DNA from 2 places in the Streptomyces sp. NPDC079020 genome. Region 1 is predicted to be linked to the other one. Evidence: riboswitches for the same ligand, from Rfam matches in the RefSeq annotation. Region 1 holds a riboswitch; the other holds the start of a gene.
What was found. A riboswitch is a leader RNA that binds a small molecule or an ion and turns the genes downstream of it on or off. The one in region 1 is predicted to bind glycine.
Positions count from the first base shown of each region.

Region 2: it holds a riboswitch for glycine, as region 1 does, so the genes downstream of both, gcvP (aminomethyl-transferring glycine dehydrogenase) here and gcvT (glycine cleavage system aminomethyltransferase GcvT) in region 1, are expected to answer to the same signal.

Region 1 covers NZ_JBITUB010000002.1:111,167-116,653, forward strand. Annotated here, with positions in the region: gene ACIGJO_RS04510 (enhanced serine sensitivity protein SseB C-terminal domain-containing protein) at 1-712, opposite strand, end outside; gene ACIGJO_RS04515 (enhanced serine sensitivity protein SseB) at 942-1,712, opposite strand; gene ACIGJO_RS04520 (AAA family ATPase) at 1,913-2,587, opposite strand; glycine riboswitch at 2,746-2,843, shown strand; gene gcvT (glycine cleavage system aminomethyltransferase GcvT) at 3,000-4,115, shown strand; gene gcvH (glycine cleavage system protein GcvH) at 4,216-4,593, shown strand; gene glyA (serine hydroxymethyltransferase) at 4,612-5,487, shown strand, end outside.
Region 2 covers NZ_JBITUB010000012.1:9,576-15,062, forward strand. Annotated here, with positions in the region: gene ACIGJO_RS24255 (DNA polymerase IV) at 1-688, shown strand, start outside; gene ACIGJO_RS24260 (PRC-barrel domain-containing protein) at 610-981, opposite strand; glycine riboswitch at 1,114-1,211, shown strand; gene gcvP (aminomethyl-transferring glycine dehydrogenase) at 1,408-4,293, shown strand; gene ACIGJO_RS24270 (DUF5999 family protein) at 4,375-4,581, opposite strand; gene ACIGJO_RS24275 (hypothetical protein) at 4,907-5,487, opposite strand, start outside.

The DNA.
Region 1 (5,487 bases):
GCACGGCGGCGGGCGGCGGGCCCGGGGCGTGCGCCTCGCGGTCGTAGAACGGGCGGGAGTTGGCGCGCAGCCACATCGCGACCGGGTCGTACTCGTCGGACATGGCGACGGTGGAGACGGGCAGCCCCTCGGGGACCGCGCCGATCGACTGCCGCATCATCTCGCGCACCGAGTCGACGGAGGCGCGGCCCGTGTCGTAGAGATCGAGACCGATCGCGAGGTACGGAACACCGACGGCGGGATGCACCCAGGCGCGGCGCAGCGAGCGGACCGCCGGGGTGCGGTGGGCGTTCTGCGTGAGCAGCGCGTAGAACTGGGGGATGTCGACGGCGGGGTCGGAGAGCCGCAGGGGCCCGGCGGGCAGCCGGTCCAGGCCGGTGGCGATGCGGCGCAGATCCAGCCAGGGGATACCGACGCCGCCGCCCGGGGCATGCGGGTTGAGCCAGATTCCCCAGCGGTCGGGGAACAGGGCGCGGGCGATGTCACGGCCGGTGACGAGCTCGTGGGCCCGGTTCCACCCGCTGGCGGAGAGCTCCTGGGCGGAAGTCACGCACGGGGCGTAGCCCATGCCGTCGATCTCCATGTTCCCGTACTGGGCGTCCGGCGAGCCGGCCGTGCCGTGCCAGAGGAGCATCCAGATCCGGCCATCGGCGAGGGCCGCCAGCAGCGCCTCGTAGGCGTCGTAGCGCCCGGGGGTCACCTGGCGCAGCATGTGCTCGACCTGTCCGGCCGCCGCAGTGCCTGCACTCACCCTGTGTTCCGCCCCTCATCGATCCGCTGTGTCGCGTCGCCGCTCCCGGGCACACGGGAGCGACCCCGCCATCAAACCAGCTTATGCGCCGCTACTGACACCGACTTGACGCCACGGGTTGACGTCGCCACCCGGCAACGGCGGTTGACCCCGGCCCCGGGTGCGGCCGGCACCCTCTCCGGCGGTGGGGTCAGTGCCCCTCACGCCGGTAGAACGGCCGGACCTTCTCCCGCATCCAGTCGCCGACGAGGTCCTGGGCCACATCGAGCAGGACCAGGTTGACGGGCCACGGCACCTGGACCCGGCCCAGCGCCCGGCCCAGCGCGTCCATCGGGGCGCTCTGTCCCGCGCCGTCCCAGTCGGCGAACTCGACGCCGATGAAGAGGACGGGGTCGCCGCCCTCGATGCTGGCGAGCGTCCGGCGGGCGGTGCTGACCACGCCGCTCTCCTGGAACTCCCCGGCCACCGCGGCGAGGAAGTCGACGGGTTCCTCCTGCCAGTCCGGCTCGAACAGGCGGACCCGGGCACCGCTCGCGGGCCCGTCCAGGGGTGTGCGGCCCGCCCGGCAGAGCTCGGCGACGGCGGGGGGCGGCAGTGGCACACCGACCGCGCCGCCCGGGTTCACGGCTATTCCGACCTGCGGCGGCAGTCCGCGGGCGAATTCCCGGGCAGGCGCCACGGTGAAGGACATCTGAGTACCGACGCAGCTGAGAAACTGCGATTCGGAGCTGAACACGGGGACATGGGCGACGCCGTCGATCTCCATCATCGGCAGGTCGAGATCGGGGCTTTCGGGGCTGCCCCCGTTGGGCAGCGGCACCCAGAGCGCGCTGCGGCCGAGCACCTCGACGATCCGGCCGCCCGCCTCCGGGACTCCGATCGAGGCGGCGAGCACCTCTTCGAGCTCATTGGCCGGCCATCCCTGGCGCGGATGTGTCTGTGCCGGTACCGGAATGTCCACTGCCCCTGTGTCCCTCTCTCGACCGTGCGTTCCGGCGGAAACCCTAGCCTCCCGGGTCGACCGCCCGGCGGCCTGCCCGGCGGTGTGCCCGTCCGGCGTCCGGCGGCCGGACATCCCGGCGGGCACCCGGTGGCTGTGCGTCTGCGAACGGGGCGCGCGCGTGACGCCCGCCCCGCTTCTCCCCGTACGCCCCGCGAGCCCTACTCGTCCGCGAACGAGATCCGGCCGAGCACCCCCGCGGCCTCACGGTCCAGCAGCACCGCCGAGGCACATCCCGGGGGCAGCAGACCCCGCTCCGTGTCGTGCAGCAGCCGGCCGACCGAGCGCCGGTGCCGGGCGAAGGCGTAACCGGAGACGCCCCGGCCGCGCTCGCGCTGCCCTTCCCGCGCCACCTCGGGCGTGACGTCGAGCAGGACGAGGTGGAGGGTGCGGACCCGTCGCCGGGCGTCCCGGGCCAGCCAGCGGCGCACCCAGGCCTGGGTGCCGCAGTCGTGCACCACGACGGACTCGCCGGAGCGGAGCGCCCGCCACAGCCCGTAGTAGTGGGCCACCCGGACCAGCGGGCGGTAGAGGGCGTACGGGAGTAAGCGGGGCAGGGCCCCGGCCCAGGTGTCCCGGGTGTCCTGGGAATCGATGGCGCGGTCCGTGACGGCCCGCCGGATCAGTGTCGACTTTCCGCTTCCGGGCAGCCCGGAGACCACCACGAGATCGCCGGACGCGAAGTCCAGGCTGTGCGGGCTGCGCCCGGCGCGCCCCCGGAGGTCACGCACCACCGGCGCGTGCGTGCCCAGCATTTCCCGGGCGGGTGCGCCCGGCTGTGCGGGCATCGCGCCCTGCGCGACCCCCGCGGTCGTCGCGTACCGCTGCAAGTCCATCGCCCTCCCCCTGTCGGGTCACCCACACCTGCCCAAGAAGTGTAAAGAAAAGGTAATGCGGCACAACCAGGCCCGCTGCCCGTGTCGGTGGGAGACCGGACGCCCCACTCTTCCGCAAGGCGTGCGATGATGACCCCGCCAACTGCATACCGGCCGTTTGAATCCGCGCGGGAGAGTTCCGGTCACTGTGTGTGCCGGGCGCCGAAGGAGCAAGTTCCTCCCTTGAATCTCTCAGGCCCCGTACCGCGTGGATGAGGCAGATCTGAAAAGCGAGCCGCCCGGCGGCTCCACCCAAGGTGCAAGCCGAACCCGGCGAGGGCTGACCCCTTCAGGGCCTTTCGGCGAACCTCTCAGGTTCCGATGACAGATGGGGAGGGATCGTCCTCTGTCGTCATGCCCTGGAGCCGAATCCATGAGCAACGCCCCCCGTCTCACCGCCCTGGACGCCCTGCATCGTTCGCTGGGCGCCACCATGACCGACTTCGCCGGCTGGGACATGCCGCTGCGGTACGCGAGCGAGCGCGACGAGCACAACGCCGTACGCACCCGGGCGGGTCTCTTCGATCTGTCCCACATGGGTGAGATCACGGTCACCGGGCCGCAGGCCGCCGCCTTCCTCAGCTACGCGCTGGTGGGCAACATCGCCACCGTCGGCGCCGGCCGCGCCCGCTACACGATGATCGTCGGGAGCGACGGCGGCATCCTGGACGACCTGATCGTCTACCGGCTGGGCGAGACCGAGTACATGGTCGTCGCCAACGCGGGCAACGCGCAGACCGTGCTGGACGCGCTGCGGGACCGGGTGGCCGGTTTCGACGCCGAGGTGCGTGACGACCGTGACGCGTACGCGCTGCTCGCCGTGCAGGGTCCGGAGTCGCCCGCGATCATGAAGGCCGTCACGGACGCCGACCTGGACGGGCTGAAGTACTACGCGGGCCTGCCCGGCACGGTCGCCGGGGTGCCCGCGCTGATCGCCCGTACCGGCTACACCGGCGAGGACGGCTTCGAGCTGTTCGTGGCCCCCGAGCACGCCGAGCAGCTGTGGCGGGCACTCACCGAGGCCGGTGCGGCGCACGGCCTGATCCCCTGCGGGCTCTCCTGCCGCGACACGCTGCGCCTGGAGGCGGGCATGCCGCTGTACGGGCACGAGCTGACGACCGCGCTGACCCCGTTCGACGCGGGCCTGGGCCGGGTCGTGAAGTTCGAGAAGGAGGGCGACTTCGTCGGGCGCGAGGCCCTCGTGGCCGCCGCCGCGCGGGCCGAGACCGCCCCGCCCCGCAAGCTCGTCGGCCTGATCGCCGAGGGCCGCCGGGTCCCGCGCGCCGGATTCCAGGTCGTCGCGGGCGGTGAGGTGATCGGCGAGGTCACCTCCGGCGCCCCGTCGCCCACCCTGGGCAGGCCGATCGCCATGGCGTACGTGGACGCGGCGTTCGCCGCGCCCGGCACCGAGGGTGTCGGCGTGGACATCCGCGGCACGCACGAGCCGTACGAGGTCGTCGCGCTGCCGTTCTACAAGCGCGAGAAGTGACATCCCGGGCATCGCGCCGTCCCGGAAGTGACGTAATCGCGTCTCACACCGTAAGACCACCGTTCATCAGCACTCCCCCGCGTACAGGAGAATTCAGGTCATGAGCAACCCCCAGCAGCTGCGGTACAGCAAGGAGCACGAGTGGCTGTCGGCCGTCGAGGACGGTGTGGCCACGATCGGTATCACCGAGTACGCGGCCAACGCGCTCGGTGACGTCGTCTACGCGCAGCTCCCCGAGGCCGGCGAAACGGTGACCGCGGGCGAGACCTGCGGCGAGCTGGAGTCGACCAAGTCGGTCAGCGATCTGTACTCCCCCATCACGGGTGAGGTCGTCGCGGCGAACCAGGACGTCGTGGACGACCCGTCGCTGGTGAACTCCGCTCCGTTCGAGGGCGGCTGGCTGTTCAAGGTACGGGTGGCGGAGGAGCCGGACGACCTGCTCTCCGCCGACGAATACACCGCGTTCTCCGGCAACTGAGACCCTAGGGATCCCCTGATGTCGCTTCTCAACTCCTCCCTCCACGAGCTGGACCCGGACGTCGCCGCAGCTGTCGACGCCGAGCTCCGCCGTCAGCAGTCCACCCTCGAAATGATCGCCTCGGAGAACTTCGCTCCGGTCGCCGTCATGGAGGCCCAGGGCTCCGTCCTCACCAACAAGTACGCCGAGGGCTACCCCGGCCGCCGCTACTACGGCGGCTGTGAGCACGTCGACGTGGTCGAGCAGATCGCGATCGACCGGGTCAAGGCCCTGTTCGGCGCCGAGGCCGCGAACGTCCAGCCGCACTCCGGTGCGCAGGCGAACGCCGCCGCGATGTTCGCGCTGCTGAAGCCGGGCGACACGATCATGGGCCTGAACCTGGCCCACGGCGGTCACCTGACCCACGGCATGAAGATCAACTTCTCCGGCAAGCTCTACAACGTGGTCCCGTACCACGTCGACGACACCGGCACCGTGGACATGGCCGAGGTCGAGCGCCTGGCCAAGGAGACCAAGCCGAAGCTGATCGTCGCGGGCTGGTCCGCCTACCCGCGCCAGCTCGACTTCGCCGCCTTCCGCCGCATCGCGGACGAGGTCGGCGCGTACCTGATGGTCGACATGGCGCACTTCGCGGGCCTGGTGGCCGCGGGTCTGCACCCCAACCCGGTGCCGCACGCCCATGTCGTCACGACCACCACGCACAAGACCCTCGGCGGTCCGCGCGGTGGCGTCATCCTGTCGACGCAGGAGCTCGCCAAGAAGATCAACTCGGCGGTCTTCCCCGGTCAGCAGGGTGGCCCGCTGGAGCACGTGATCGCGGCCAAGGCGGTCTCGTTCAAGGTCGCGGCGACCGAGGAGTTCAAGGAGCGCCAGCAGCGCACCCTGGACGGCGCC
Region 2 (5,487 bases), on a different contig from region 1:
GCTGGCGGACCGGTGCGTGGAGCGGCTGCGGGCCGCGGAGCGTTCCGGGCGCACGGTGGTCCTCAAGGTGCGCCGGTACGACTTCTCCACCCTGACCCGCTCGGAGACCCTCAGAGGGCCCACGGACGACCCCACAGTGGTCCGGGAGGCCGCGGCGAGGCTCCTGGAGGCAGTGGACACCACCGGGGGCGTACGGCTGCTGGGAGTGGGCGTGACGGGGCTCGCCGACTACACCCAGGAGGACCTCTTCGCCCAGGCGGCCGATGCCCGGCAGGCGGCCGCGGCGCAAGCGGAGGCCGAGGCCGGGGCGGAGGCCGGACCGGAGGTCCCGCCCGGCCCCGCGGCGGACGGGGACGCACCCGGCGCCGTCCCGGCCGGGGAAGCGGAGGGGGAGAGCGCCGAGCTCCTCGCCGCCAGGCGATGGCCCGCCGGCCATGACGTGCGCCATGGGACCCACGGTCACGGCTGGGTGCAGGGCAGCGGGGTGGGCCGGGTGACGGTTCGCTTCGAGGAGCCGGGCGGCACACCGGGCCGGGTGCGTACGTTCCGTGTCGATGACCCGGAGCTGGGGCCGGCCGACCCGCTGCCCCTGGTGCGCGACCCCGTGGACTACTCGTCCTGGCCCGCCAGCCTGCCGAAGTCCCGGTCCGGCCCGGTCCCGCCCGGAGGCGCGGAGTCCAGCCCGTAGTGGCGGTAGAGCTGCAGTTCCTGCTCCGGGCTGAGGTGGCGGCCGACGCCGAAGTCCGGCGCGTCCTTGATCAACGCGCGGTCGAACGGGATCCGCAGCGAATCCTCGACGAATTCGCTCGGTTCGAGGGGGACGAAAGCGTCCCGGCTGAAGAGCCCGGTGCGTACGGCCGCCCACTCCGGGACACCCGTCGCATCGTCGAGATAGACCTCGTCCACCGTTCCGATCTTGGTGCCCCTGCGGTCGAACGCCTTGCGGCCGATCAGGCTGCGCGGATCGATGTCGGTCTGCACGGTGCCTCCCACTGGTCGCAACTGCCTGGGTGGTGGTGACTACTCCACAAGCACTACAAAAGTGCAGATCCCGGGTGTCGGCCACTTGAGCAATCCGGCGGGAACCCCGCTGGTAGGCTGGCATATGGCTGCTGACCCCGTGCGGGAGAGTCCTCCGGTGCAGAATCCGGAGGCGCCGAAGGAGCAAATCCTCCCCGGAATCTCTCAGGCCCCCGTACCGCACGGACGAGGTCACTCTGGAAAGCAGGGCGGGTTCCGTGCGGGCATGTGTGCCGGGACGGATCCCACCCTCACCGACGGTGAAAGCCGGCGCGCCGTGAGGCGGGCCGGTGAAGCTCTCAGGTTGAGATGACAGAGGGGGAGGCCGTTCGGGCACCCACGCCGCGGTGCCCCTCGCAGGTCGTGACAGACCAGGAGGCCTCCATCATGACCCCCCGTCGCACTCCGCTCTCCCAGCTGGAGCAGGGCATTCCGTTCGAGCAGCGCCACATAGGGCCCGATGGTGAGGCCCAGGCGAAGATGCTCGCCCAGGTCGGCTACGGCTCGCTCGACGAGCTCACCGCCGCCGCGGTGCCCGACGTGATCAAGAGCACGGAGGCTCTCAAGCTTCCGTCGGCCCGTACCGAGGCCGAGGTGCTGGCCGAGCTGCGTTCGCTCGCCGACCGTAACCAGGTGCTCGCGCCGATGATCGGGCTCGGCTACTACGGCACGTTCACCCCGCCGGTGATCCTGCGCAACGTCATGGAGAATCCCGCCTGGTACACGGCGTACACGCCGTACCAGCCGGAGATCTCCCAGGGGCGGCTCGAAGCGCTCCTCAACTTCCAGACGATGGTCGCCGAGCTGACCGGGCTGCCCACCTCCGGCGCCTCCCTGCTCGACGAGGGCACCGCGGCCGCCGAGGCCATGGCCCTGTCCCGCCGCGTCGGCAAGGTGAAGAACGGTGTCTTCCTGGTCGACGCCGACACCCTGCCGCAGACCGTCGCGGTGATCGAGACCCGCGCGGAGCCGACCGGCGTCGAGGTGGTCGTCGCCGACCTCACCGACGGCATCCCGGCGGATCTCGCCGAGCGCGGCGTCTTCGGCGTGCTGCTCCAGTACCCGGGCGCCTCCGGAGCCGTACGGGACCTCAAGCCCGTCATCGGGCAGGCCCACGACCTCGGCGCGATCGTCACCGTGGCCGCCGACCTGCTCGCCCTGACCCTGCTCACCTCGCCCGGCGAGCTCGGCGCGGACATCGCCGTCGGCACCACCCAGCGCTTCGGCGTACCGATGGGCTTCGGCGGACCGCACGCCGGCTTCATGGCCGTGCGCGAGAAGTTCGCCCGCAGCCTCCCCGGCCGGCTCGTCGGCGTCTCCGTCGACGCCGACGGCAACAAGGCCTACCGCCTGGCCCTCCAGACCCGCGAGCAGCACATCCGCCGCGAGAAGGCCACCAGCAACATCTGCACCGCCCAGGTGCTGCTCGCCGTCATGGCCGGGATGTACGCCGTCTACCACGGCCCCGAGGGCCTGCGGACGATCGCCCGGCGCACCCACCGCTACGCCGCGATCCTGGCCGAGGGCCTGCGGCGGGGCGGAGCCGACGTCGTGCACGGCGCGTTCTTCGACACGCTGACCGTGCGGGTTCCCGGCGGGGCCGCCGCCGTGGTCGCGGGCGCCCGGGAGCGCGGGGTCAACCTGCGCCTCGTCGACGCAGACCTGGTCTCCCTGGCCTGTGACGAGACCACGACCCGCAGCCAGGTCGCCGCCGTATGGGCGGCCTTCGGCGCCGAGGGCGACGTCGAGGCGCTGGACGCGGTGGCCGCCGACACGCTGCCCGAGGGGCTGCTGCGCGACGACGAGATCCTCACGCACCCGGTCTTCCACCAACACCGCTCCGAGACCGCGATGCTGCGCTACCTGCGCAAGCTCGCCGACCGGGACTACGCGCTGGACCGCGGCATGATCCCGCTCGGCTCCTGCACCATGAAGCTGAACGCGACCGCCGAGATGGAGTCGATCACCTGGCCCGAGTTCGGGGCGCTGCACCCCTTCGCGCCCGCCGAGCAGGCGCAGGGCTTCCTCACCCTCATCCGTGAGCTGGAGGAGCGGCTCGCCGAGGTCACCGGCTACGACGCCGTGTCGATCCAGCCGAACGCGGGTTCGCAGGGCGAGTTCGCCGGTCTGCTGGCCGTCCGGGCGTACCACCGGGCCAATGGCGACGAGGGACGTACCGTCTGTCTGATCCCGTCCTCGGCCCACGGCACCAATGCCGCGAGCGCCGTCATGGCGGGCATGAAGGTCGTCGTCGTGAAGACCGCCGACGACGGCGAGGTCGACATCGAGGACCTGCGCGCCAAGATCGAGCAGTACCGCGACGAGCTCGCCGTGCTCATGATCACGTACCCCTCGACCCACGGTGTGTTCGAGGAGCACGTCGCCGCCATCTGCGGTGAGGTGCACGACGCGGGCGGCCAGGTCTACGTCGACGGCGCCAACCTCAACGCGCTGGTCGGTCTCGCGAAGCCCGGCAAGTTCGGCGGCGACGTCTCGCACCTGAACCTGCACAAGACCTTCTGCATCCCGCACGGTGGCGGTGGCCCCGGCGTCGGCCCGGTCGGCGTCCGCGCGCACCTCGCGCCCTACCTCCCCAACCACCCGCTCCAGCCCGCCGCGGGCCCGGAGACCGGTGTGGGCCCGATCTCGGCCGCCCCGTGGGGCTCGGCCGGCATTCTGCCGATCTCGTGGGCGTACGTCCGGCTGATGGGCGGCGAGGGTCTGAAGCGCGCGACACAGGTCGCCGTGCTCGCGGCCAACTACATCGCCAAGCGCCTGGAGCCGCACTTCCCGATCCTGTACAACGGCCCGGCCGGACTGGTCGCGCACGAGTGCATCGTGGATCTGCGGCCGATCTCCAAGGCGACCGGCGTCAGCATCGACGATGTCGCCAAGCGCCTGATCGACTACGGCTTCCACTCGCCGACCATGTCGTTCCCGGTGGCCGGGACGCTGATGATCGAGCCGACCGAGAGCGAGAACCTCGCCGAGCTCGACCGTTTCTGCGACACCATGATCGCCATCCGCGGCGAGATCGAGAAGGTCGCCTCCGGTGAGTGGGGCGCGGACGACAACCCGCTGAGCAACGCCCCGCACACGGCGGCGGCGCTCGGTGGAGCATGGGATCACGCCTACAGCCGTGAGGAGGCCGTGTTCCCGGCCGGAGTCTCGGCCACGGACAAGTACTGGCCGCCGGTGCGCCGGATCGACGGAGCGTTCGGCGACCGCAACCTGGTCTGCTCCTGCCCGCCGCTGGACGAGTACGACAACTGACCGAAGGCGTAGGCGCGTTGCGACATGCGTCGGGGCCGGTGCGGAGATCTCTCCGGGCCGGCCCCCTTCGTACGTCTGGGGTCAGGCGGCCTTCACCACCCGGCCGGCCGCCAGCGGCCGGTGCGGGGCGATGATCTGCCCGTCCGGGAGCAGCTCGCCGGTGTCCTCGAAGAGCAGGACGCCGTTGCACAGCAGGCTCCAGCCCTGTTCCGGGTGGTGTGCCGTCAGGCGGGCGGCTTCCCGGTCGGCGGAGTCGGCGGTCGGGCAGGGTGGCTGGTGCTGGCACATGGATGGGTTCTTTCGCTGCGTCGATTCGAATGTCCTGCGGCTGGATGACGTGTTCATTTGCCGCCCCCGTATCAGTCGGTCCGGTCCCAGTGTTGCCCTGCGGGCGACATTCCGCAGGGATTTCGCCGCAGCGCTTCTTCTCCTCCCATGACGCATCACCCGGCCGGACGGTTCAGCGCAACTGCACTGTCCCTTTGGGTGGTTCGGGGTGGCCGGACCGGGCTAGTCCGGACGGGTACGAATGAGCCCCCGCGGTATCCCTGCCCGCCAGGTGCGTGGTAAGGGCGGAACGGGGCGCCGCGGGGGCATGCGGAGGCGGGTCGGGTCAGGCGGAACTGAGCAGCGGACCCGGGGTGACACGAAGGGTCATCACCGGGAGCAGATCGGCGACGCGGCGCGGGTGGTGCGCCGCTATCCCCGGCGGGGCCGGCGCCAGGGGAACCAGCACATCGGTGGGGTCGAGCGCCGAGGCGGCGGCATCGGCGCCGGTGTCCCCGTGCAGCCACAGCGTGAGCATGTACAGCTCCGGGATGGAGAGCAGCCGCGCCTGGCAGGGGGCGACCGACGCTTCCGCCTGCTTGACGGCCAGCTCGGTCGAGGCGAGGTAGGGCCCCTCGAAGAAGTGCGAGAAGGCCCAGCCGTCCGGAGTGAGCATGGTGTCCGCCGCCGCGACGGCGCGCCCCTCGCTGCGGATCAGGAATCGCCAGGCGGCCAGACGGGTACGGGGCGCTGGGCCATTCGGCACGATCCGGTCCAGTACATGGACGGGCAACGGGAGTTCGGGGCTCAGGGGGCCCTGGGCCGACCGGAGCGCGGGAGTGCGGGCTTCTCGGACGGCGGTGGGGGATCCGAGTGCCGCGAGAACGCTGCGCAGTGCGGGCGCGGGAGCCGGAGGGACATGCAGCG